3 regions of the Pseudomonas sp. GW821-FHT05H12 genome follow, and region 2 is predicted to be linked to each of the others. Evidence: riboswitches for the same ligand, from Rfam matches in the RefSeq annotation. Region 2 holds a riboswitch; each other region holds the start of a gene.
What was found. Region 2 has a riboswitch for cobalamin ahead of AC07SU_RS28270 (CbtB domain-containing protein). Riboswitches for the same ligand answer to the same signal wherever they lie in the genome.
Positions count from the first base shown of each region.

Region 1: it holds a riboswitch for cobalamin, as region 2 does, so the genes downstream of both, cobO (cob(I)yrinic acid a,c-diamide adenosyltransferase) here and AC07SU_RS28270 (CbtB domain-containing protein) in region 2, are expected to answer to the same signal.
Region 3: it holds a riboswitch for cobalamin, as region 2 does, so the genes downstream of both, AC07SU_RS14970 (ABC transporter substrate-binding protein) here and AC07SU_RS28270 (CbtB domain-containing protein) in region 2, are expected to answer to the same signal.

Region 1 is NZ_JBWKRS010000016.1:33,112-36,379, forward strand. Features, by position in the region: gene bluB (5,6-dimethylbenzimidazole synthase) at 1-5, opposite strand, end outside; gene AC07SU_RS15850 (cobyrinic acid a,c-diamide synthase CobB) at 2-1,393, opposite strand; gene cobO (cob(I)yrinic acid a,c-diamide adenosyltransferase) at 1,390-2,001, opposite strand; cobalamin riboswitch at 2,081-2,338, opposite strand; gene AC07SU_RS15860 (PQQ-dependent sugar dehydrogenase) at 2,438-3,268, shown strand, end outside.
Region 2 is NZ_JBWKRS010000049.1:1,614-4,881, forward strand. Features, by position in the region: gene AC07SU_RS28260 (DUF4865 family protein) at 1-215, shown strand, start outside; gene AC07SU_RS28265 (CbtA family protein) at 217-945, opposite strand; gene AC07SU_RS28270 (CbtB domain-containing protein) at 965-1,177, opposite strand; cobalamin riboswitch at 1,210-1,350, opposite strand; gene AC07SU_RS28275 (histidine phosphatase family protein) at 1,377-1,931, shown strand; gene cobF (precorrin-6A synthase (deacetylating)) at 1,977-2,732, shown strand; gene AC07SU_RS28285 (alpha/beta hydrolase) at 2,744-3,268, shown strand, end outside.
Region 3 is NZ_JBWKRS010000014.1:166,035-169,302, forward strand. Features, by position in the region: gene AC07SU_RS14965 (FecCD family ABC transporter permease) at 1-986, opposite strand, end outside; gene AC07SU_RS14970 (ABC transporter substrate-binding protein) at 983-1,993, opposite strand; cobalamin riboswitch at 2,109-2,302, opposite strand; gene AC07SU_RS14975 (aldehyde dehydrogenase family protein) at 2,453-3,268, opposite strand, start outside.

The DNA of each region.
Region 1 (3,268 bases), on a different contig from region 2:
GTCATGGCCTCTTCGCGGGCAAGCCCGCTCCCACATTGGATGGGGTTTCAACTCGGTACATTGTGGGAGCTGGCTTGCCTGCGATGGCGGCTTCCTGGTCTGGCGCAAACAAGGCGGCCACTGCCACGGGATTGGATGGAAAATAGAAATGTACGTAGGACGCGGTCATACGCCCCTGTCTGAAAACCGCCTCGGCACCACGCCCACCATTGGGGCTCAGGCCACGGGCAATCGGCTGCCACTCGGTGGTCGTGAGGGAGTGGTGATAGGTATGGCCGCGCAGCGTGCCTTCGGGCAGCTCGACATTCTGCAGGGCCAGGGCCGCGAGTTTCTTTTGCATCACGGCGTCGCCTTGCAGCAGGCCCACCAGTTCGGCGCGGGTACCCTCGACATCGGTCAGCGAGTCGAGCAGGTACAGCATGCCGCCGCACTCGGCGAGCAAGGGTTTGCCGGCAGCATGATGAGCGCGGATGGCGTCGAGCATCGGGGTGTTTTGCGACAGCGCCTGGTGGTGCAATTCCGGGTAGCCGCCCGGCAGGTAGAGGCTGTCGGCGTCTGGCAATTGGTGGTCATGGATCGGCGAGAAGAAGTGCAACTCGGCCCCCATCGCGCGTAGCAGGTCGAGACTGGCGCCGTAGGTAAAGGCGAAGGCTTCGTCGCGGGCCACAGCAATACGCACGCCTTCGAGCAGCGGCTCGGCCACGATCACTTCGGGTGCGGCAAAGGTTACCGGAGGTGGCAGTGCAACCTCACAACTGCTGCCCAAGGCCTGGGCGGCGGCGTCCAGGCGTACATCGAGGTCATTCAATTCGCTGGCTTGCACCAGCCCCAGGTGTCGGCTGGGCAGTTCGATGCCAGTTTCACGGGACAATGCGCCATACCAGCGCAGGCCTTCAGTCAGGCTGCCTTCCAGCAGTTGCGCGTGGCGCAAGGTGCCGACGCGGTTGGCCAGCACGCCGGCAAACGGCAGGTCCGGCTGATAACGCGCCAGGCCCAGGGCCAGGGCGCCGAAGGTCTGGGCCATGGCGGTGCCGTCGATCACGCCCAGTACCGGCACGCCGAAGTGCCGCGCCAGGTCGGCGCTGGAGGGGGTGCCGTCGAAAAGGCCCATCACGCCTTCGATGAGGATCAGGTCGGCTTCACCGGCCGCTTCCCACAACAGGCGGCGACTTTCCTGCTCGCCCACCATCCACATGTCCAGCTGATAAACCGGCGCACCACTGGCGCGCTCATGGATCATCGGGTCGAGGAAGTCCGGACCGCATTTGAACACACGCACCTTGCGCCCCAGGTTGCGGTGCAACCGGGCCAGCGCAGCGGTGACGGTGGTTTTGCCCTGGCCGGACGCCGGTGCGGCGATCAAGACGGCCGGGCAATGACGGGGCTGATTCAAAGTTCGACGCCCTTCTGTGCCTTGATACCGGCCTGGAACGCGTGCTTGAGCATGCCCATTTCGGTGACGGTGTCGCCCATTTCGATCAATTCGGGTTTGGCGCCACGGCCGGTGACGACCACGTGTTGCATCGGCGGGCGGGCTTGCAGGTCGCTGAGCACCTGGTCCAGGTCGAGGTAGCCGTGCTTGAGGGCGATATTCAGCTCATCCAGCAGCACCAGGCCGATGGCCGGGTCTTGCAGCAGTTCGCGGGACACCGCCCAAGCGGCTTCGGCGGCGGCGATGTCGCGCTGGCGGTCCTGGGTTTCCCAGGTGAAGCCTTCGCCCATGACGTGGAAACGCACTTGCTCGGGGAAGCGGCGGAAGAACAACTCTTCACCGGTGCTGTTACGCCCTTTGATGAACTGCACCACGCCGCACTGCATGCCGTGGCCCATGGCCCGGGCCAGCATGCCGAATGCGGAACTGCTCTTGCCTTTGCCGTTGCCGGTCAATACCAGCAGCAAACCACATTCATTGGGGGAGTTGGCGATGCGCTCGTCGATCACGGCTTTTTTGCGCAGCATGCGCGCCAGGTGGCGTTCGTCGCGGTCGGGGGAATCGGTCATGGCAGCTCTCCGTTGGGGCTGGACAAAAACGGCGGGCAGGAAAAAGACAATACAGATAGCCAAGCATCGCCCACCGTGATGCTGTTGGATGCTCCGGGCCGGTCTCCGGGCTCATGAGTGGCGCCCTGCCCTGATGAAAAGAGCGAGCTGGCCGACGTTGCGCCTTCCCATATCGCGCGCGATACAGTGGCAAAAGGCAGCGTCTTGACTCATTTACCGTTGCGGGGGCAGCGCCGGAATCGCGGCAGCACTGTGTACAAGTGCGCTCACTCACCGGCTTCCCTGTTTCACCCTGTCGACGCATGCGCCACAGAGCACCTGGAACAAGCCGCGAAGGTTAGTGGGTTGGGGGTGGAGCGTCAATTAAAGCTGGCCTCGCACTTGAACCATCGGACCGCCGCACTCCTCTACCCTTATAGGTATCAAGGAGAACACCATGCATAAAACCAGACTCGCCTTGCTGATCATGCTCGCAGGCACCCTCGCCGCCTGCGGTGAAAGCTCAACGTTGCAGGTGTCCGATGGCACCGGCCCTTCGCCCAAGTTGCCCGAACCGAACAAGACACTGATCCCGACCGTCAACATCGCCCCGGCGATCGGCTGGCCTGAGGGTGCAAAACCCACGGCGGCCGCTGGCACCCAGGTGGCCGCGTTCGCCGAAGGGCTGGACCACCCGCGCTGGCTGTATGTGCTGCCCAACGGCGATGTGCTGGCGGCCGAAACCAATGCACCGCCCAAACCGGATGACGCCAAAGGGATTCGCGGCTGGGTCATGGAGAAGGTCATGGGCCGCGCCGGCGCCGGTGTGCCGAGCCCGAACCGCATCACATTGCTGCGCGATGCCGACCACGACGGCGTTGCCGAGACGCGCACGGTGTTCCTGGAGAACCTGAACTCACCGTTCGGCATGACCCTGGTCGGCAACGATTTGTACGTGGCGGACTCGGACAAACTGCTGCGTTTCCCCTACCAGCCGGGCGAAACCACGATCAAGGAAGCCGGCACCAAAGTGGTCGACCTGCCAGGCGGCAGCATCAACCACCACTGGACCAAGAACGTAGTAGCGAGCAAAGACGGCAGCAAGCTGTATGTGAGCGTTGGCTCCAATAGCAACGTTGGCGAAAACGGCCTGGAAGCGGAAGAAGGTCGGGCGACGATCTGGGAAGTGGATCGCGCCTCGGGTCAGCACCGCATCTTCGCCTCCGGCCTGCGCAACCCGAATGGCATGGCGTGGGAGCCGCAGACGGGCAAGCTGTGGACGGCGGTG
Region 2 (3,268 bases):
CACTGGCGCCGGGGGCGGATCGGGCCGCGATACTGGCTGAGGAGAAGGCGCGCAACCTGCAGGTGGCGGACAGCCGTGACACCTTTGCGGTGTTCCTGGCGCTGGATGTGCAAGCTTGGCGTCTGGTGCGGATCACCTTGTCGGCCAAGGCACTGGATGGGGCGCATCCCGGGACGGGCTATCAGGTGTTCTACCTGGCCCATCCCGGAATCTAGTTCAGGAGTTCAAGCGTGCGCGTGGCTGGCTCAAGAGGCGCTCGGCCACCGCACCGAACACCAGGCCCAGGGTGGTCCACAGCACCAGCTGGATGCCCAGCGAGGCGACGCGGAATTTCCACAGCAGCACGGCCGAGAATTGTTCCGGCACTTCATTGATCACCGGGAACAGGCTGCCCGCCACCGACACGATCACGATGTACAGCGCCACGCCCAGGACTGCCCCGGCCCACACGCCACGGCGGGCGATCAGCTTGCGTGCGGCGTTGGTCGCGATCACGGCGGCCGCGACCGACACCAGCAACATCAGGAAGAACAGCTGGGTGCGTTGGGCGATGGTCTCCGGGTCGCCCACCGATGGCGGGTTGGCCGGGTATTTCAGGCCGGGCACCAGGATCAGCGTTACAAATGCCGCCAATGCCAGCAGCGCCGCCAGGCCACGGGGACCAACCTTGCCGATGCGGCCCAGGGCGTAGGCGAACACCAGGGAGAAAATCCCGCCCAGGGAAACGCTGTACACCACCACGCCGGTGAACAGGCCGAAGGTGCTTTGCACGTCGCGGCTCACCAGTTCTTCTTCCGGCGTATCGCCGTGCATCTGTGCCATCTGGTCTTCGAAGGCGATGGCCTTGTCGATTTGCGGTTCGCCAAAAGTCTTGGCGAAGCCGAACGCCAATACGCCGGCGAGCAGGCCCACCAGCATCCCGCGAACGAGTAATTGCCCTGTCATGTCATGTCTCTCTTATTGATTAATGGCAGGGAAAGCCCAGCAGGTGGCGACCGTCGTGGACGAATTCGTGCACGTACATGCCTTTGAAAACCGCCGTGGCACCTTGCTCGGCGCCAACGAAGTAGATCGCCAGCATCAACAGCAGGCCGCCGAAGATTGCCCAGGGGAGGATTTCGCCCAGGGGAATCGTTGGCACATAGACATCAGGGTGGGTTGCAGCGGTGTTAGCCATGAAAACCTCCAGGGATGACGCGTCCCGAAATGGAAAGCATAGGGAGCTGAAACAGGGTCTGGCTTACGGCTGTGGGGCCGAATACAGTGGCGCGACCGCGCCGGCATTGAACCGGCTTCCTGTTTCATGTTCGTTGTAACATGTTGAAACAACTTCGCCAGTCTACGCTGACTGCGCACCGAAGCAGAGTGAATTTGTGATGCAGACCACCCGTTTAAGCCTGATCTGCCATGCCGCCACGCTGGCGCAAAAGCAGGGGCGGTTTCCCGATGACGAACCCGTTGTGCTGGACTGGCAGCGTGAGGCGTTATCCCTGGCCGGTCGCTACCCGAAAAAACACCGCCTGATCTGCGGGCCGGAAGCCAGGGCCCGGCAGACAGCCAGCTTGTTCGGAGACAACGCACAGGTGGAAGACGCCTTGCGCGACGGTGATTTTGGCCACTGGAAAGGCCAGGCCATCGACCAATTGGAAGGCGAGGCCTTGAATGCCTGGCTCACTGACAGCGCCAGCGCGCCCCACGGTGGCGAGTCGGTGGACCAGATCTGCCTGCGGGTCGGGCAGTGGATGAAAGCCCTGGAAAGCCAGCCGGGGCATGTCGTGGCCGTTACCCATCCCTTTGTGATCCGTGCCGCGCTGTTGCACGTGCTGCAGTTGCCGCTGTCGATGTTCTACCGGGTCGACGTCGAGCCGCTGTCCTGCACCGAGCTGCGTTTCAACCGTGTGTGGCGCCTGCGCCTGGAAACTCACGCCTGACCCCGCGAACATGGCAAAATCCACGCCCCGCAATGAGAGCAACCCATGAAACGCATCCTGATCATCGGCATTGGCGCCGGCAACCCTGACTACATCACGATGCAGGCCGTGAAGGCGCTCAACCGCACCGACGTGTTCTTCCTGATGGACAAGGGCCAGAGCAAGGACAAGTTGATCGACCTGCGCCGCGAGATCTGCGAGACCTACATCACCGAGCCCGGCTACCGCTTTGTCGAGGCCGACTGCCCCGAGCGTGTGCGTGGTGATATCGACTACACCACCGCCGTGCAGGACCTGAACCGCGACAAACAGCAGACCTTCGAGCGCATGATCAACGAGGAAATGTCTGACGGCGAAGTGGGTGCATTCCTGGCCTGGGGCGACCCAGCGCTGTACGACAGCACCATTCGGATCCTGCAGGCGATCCTGGCCAGTGGCCGTTGCACCTTTGAATTCGAAGTGATCCCTGGCATCACCAGCGTGCAGGCCCTGGCAGCGCAGCACAAAGTGCCGCTGAACCGTATTGGCAAGTCTGTCGAGATCACCACCGGGCGCCGGTTGGCAGCAGGGCAGGCCAGCGATGCCGACACCCTGGTGGTGATGCTCGACGCCGAAGACTCCTACCGTACCGTGGCCGATCAGGACCTGGATATTTACTGGGGTGCCTACCTGGGCACACCGGACGAGATCCTGATCAGCGGTAAAGTGGCCGACGTTGCGGACGACATTCAACGGGTGCGCAAGGCCGCGCGCCTGGCCAATGGCTGGATCATGGACACCTATTTGTTGCGCAAACCCTGAGGTAACGTCCCATGCTCAAATTGTTTGCCCTGGCGCTGACCCTGGTGGCTGGCGCTGTTCATGCCGACGATTCGCTGCACACCGACCTGCCGTTGGCGTACCTGGAACAGACCCAGACCGATGCGCGCAACCAGCCGTTGGTGATTTTCCTGCACGGTTTTGGCAGCAACGAGGAAGACCTGTTTGGCATCAAGGATGCGCTGCCGTCCACCTGGACCTACCTGTCGGCGCGGGCGCCCATGCCGGTGGACCCTCACGGCTATCGCTGGTTTGCCAAGACCCAGGGTGACGCTGAGTACAACGGCGAAACGGCCGACCTGCAGCGCAGCGCCAAGCTCATCGAAGACTTTGTGGCCAAAGCTACCGCCAAGTACCACACCCGGCCCGACCGGGTATTTCTGGTGGGCTTCAGCCAGGGCGCGATCATGTCCTACGAGGTTGGGTTGCGTCAGCCGGAGCTGGTGCGCGGGATCGCGGCGCTCAGTGGCAGTGTGCTGCCAGTGCTCAAGGCCGAGCTGAAACCGAATGACGCGTTG
Region 3 (3,268 bases), on a different contig from region 2:
CCGATCAGGATCAGCGCAAACACTGGCGCGCCAACCAATGCCGTGACCACGCCGACCGGAATCACCTGGCCCTTGATCAGGGTACGCGACAGCACGTCCGCCGCGATGAGGAACAGCGCGCCGCCCAAGGCACTGGCCGGCAGCAGGCGCGAGTGTCCGGTGCCCAGCAGCAGGCGCGCAGCGTGGGGGATCACCAGCCCGACAAAGCCGATGGAGCCGACAATCGACACCATCACCGCCGTTACCAGCGCGGCACAGCCCACCAGCACAAACTGCACGCGCCGCACCGGAATACCCAGGGACGCCGCCGAGTCAGTGCCGAAGGTGAATGCATCCAGCGCACGGCGGTGCCACAAACACACCGCCAAGCCCGCCACGGCCACCGGCACCGCCAGCCACACTGACGGCCAGCGCACGCCGCTGAGGTTGCCCAGCAGCCAGAACAGGATGCCGCGCGCTTGTTCGGAGCTGGCCGACTTGGTGATAAGGAATGCCGTGAGCGCGTTGAACAACTGCGAGCCGGCAATGCCCGCGAGGATGATCTGGCCGGTGCCACTGGCCGAACCGCTGGCGCGTGCCAGCAGAATCACCAGGGCAAAGGCCGCCATCGCCCCCACGAATGCCCCCGCCGACAACGACACCAGCCCGCCACCGACGCCGATCAGCGCCACCAACACCGCGCCGGTCGAAGCGCCGGCGCTGATGCCGAGCAGGTACGGGTCGGCCAACGGGTTGCGCAACAGCGACTGCAAAATCACCCCGCAGGTCGCCAGGCCTGCACCGCACGCGGCGGCCACCAGGGCGCGGGTGAGGCGGTAGTTCCACACCACGCCTTCGTCGATGGGGTCGAGCACGTAGCCCGCCGCCCACAGTTTATTGGCGAGCACTTGCAGCACCACTTGCGGCGAGATAGCGGTTTCGCCGATGGCCACGCCGGCGAGCACGGCGGCCAGGAGCAGGGCCAGGGCGAGCAGGGTACGGGTCATTGGGGCAGGTCGTAGCCGTCGATGGCCGTGGCCAGTTGCTCAAGGCCGTCGAACGTACGGAGGCTGGCCTGCAGCGCGAGGGCGTCGAGGATGATGATGCGGTTGTTTTTCACCGCGTCCATGTTGCGGGTCACCGGGTCGCTGCGCAGGAAAGCCAGTTTCTTTTCATGGTCGTCAGCCGGGTAGCGGCGGCGGTCCATGCGTGCGATTACCAGGAACGTGGGGTTGGCCTTGGCGATGGTTTCCCAGCCGACGGCGGGCCACTCTTCATCGGACTGCACCACGTTGGTCAGGCCAAGGGTCTGCAACATGAATTCCGGAACACCCTTGTGGCCGGCCACGTAAGGGTCGCTGGCCATCTCGGCGCTGGAGAACCACACGAGCGCACTGGCCTGCTTGAGGCCTTTGCCCTGGGCGGTGGCGACTGACTTGGCCAGGCGCGCCTTGAGGTCGTCGTTCAGCTGTTGGCCGCGGTCCTGCACGTCGAAGATCTGCGCCAGTTGGCTGATACTTTTATAGATAGTCTCGATGCGGAACGGCTCCAGCCGCGTGCCGTCGGCGCCCACCAGGTTGTCCTTGCCTTCGCAGTCGGAGGGCAGCAGGTAGGTGGGGATCTTCAGTTCCTGGAATTGCTCGCGGGTGCCGACCACGCCTTGGGGGCCGACCACCCATTCCAGCTCGGCGGCCACCAGTTGCGGGCGCTTGGCGATCACCGACTCAAAGCTCGGCTCGTTGTTCGCCAGGCGCTCGATGGTGTCGTTCTGAGCCTTGAACTGCGGCAACACAGTGTTGAACCACAGCGAAGTGCCGACCACTTTGTCGCCCACGCCCAGGGCGTAGAGCATTTCGGTGGCGGCCTGGCCGATGGTCACGCTGCGGGCGGGGGCTTGCTGGAAGGTCTGGGTGCTGCCGCAGTTTTCCAGCGTCAGCGGGTAATGGGTGGGCGCGGCCTGGGCCAGGGTGCAGAAGCCAAGGCCGGTGAGCAGGGCGGTAACGCGTGGCAGCATGGGGCAATCTCCGTTTGAACCGTACAGTGAGCAGGGGGAGGTACGGTCGTGGAAATACAGCCATGGACGCTGCCGGGGGCAGGGCAAGGATGTCCTTCCCGGACACCCCGCCGGTCGTGATAACGCTTGGCCGGCAGGTCTCCTGACTCGTGCGTCGTCGCCACGCTCCGGCCTTCCCGAGCAAGGCTCAGTGGCAGTGTGGAGCAGGCTCAGCACCTACAGTTGCGGGGGCAGTTCCGATTGACGCGGGGGGCCGCGCTTCGGATTCCCTATTAGTCCCGTTTGGGAACCGGCGCGGTATGGTAGTCGATCGTATTGCCAAGGGGGAGATAAAACCCGATCCCCCGTAGGAGCCGGCTTGCCGGCGATGGCGTCGGCGGGGGCGAAATGTCTATCGCCTGATCGGCCGTCATCGCTGGCAAGCCAGCTCCTACAGGGGATGCGGGTGGTGTCAGTGGGTTATTTGCGGTTCAGCCACACGGTTTGGGCGTTGCAGAATTCGCGTACGCCGAAGTGCGACAGTTCACGGCCAAAGCCGCTCTTTTTCACGCCGCCAAACGCCACCCGAGGGTCGGACACGCTGAAGGCGTTGACGAAGATCCCGCCGGTTTCCAACTGGTTGGCGATGTCGCGGGCCTTGGCCGCATCGGTGGTGAAGATGCTGGCGGTGAGGCCGAATTCGCTGTCGTTGGCCAGGGCCACGGCGTGGTCGGCGTCGCGGGCGGTGATGATTGAGGCCACCGGGCCGAACAGTTCCTGTTTGAACGAGGTCATCTGGTCGGTGACGCCGGCCAGCACGGTTGGCTCGTAGTAGTTGCCGGTCCCTGCGACTTTATTGCCGCCCAGCAGCAGGGTGGCGCCTTCTTCCAGGGTGGCCTGGACCTGGCCGTGCAGTTCGTCGCGCAGGTCGAAGCGTGCCATCGGGCCCACATAAGTGGTGGCCAGGGTCGGGTCGCCCATCATCAGCGCACGGCTGGCTTCAACGAATTTTGCGGTGAAGGCTTCGGCCACGCCGGCTTCGATGATCAGGCGCTTGGCGGCGGCGCAGACTTGGCCGCTGTTCTGGAAGCGACCGATCAGGGCCGCTTGCACGGCGGCGTCGAGGTCGGCGTCGTTGAGCACGATGAACGGGTCGGAGCCGCCCAGTTCCAGCACGCATTTTTTCAGCGCAGCCCCGGCCTGGGAGCCGATGGCGATGCCGGCACGCACGCTGCCGGTGAGGGTCACGGCGGCAATGCGTGGGTCGGCGATGGCGCTGGACACGCCGTCGTTGCC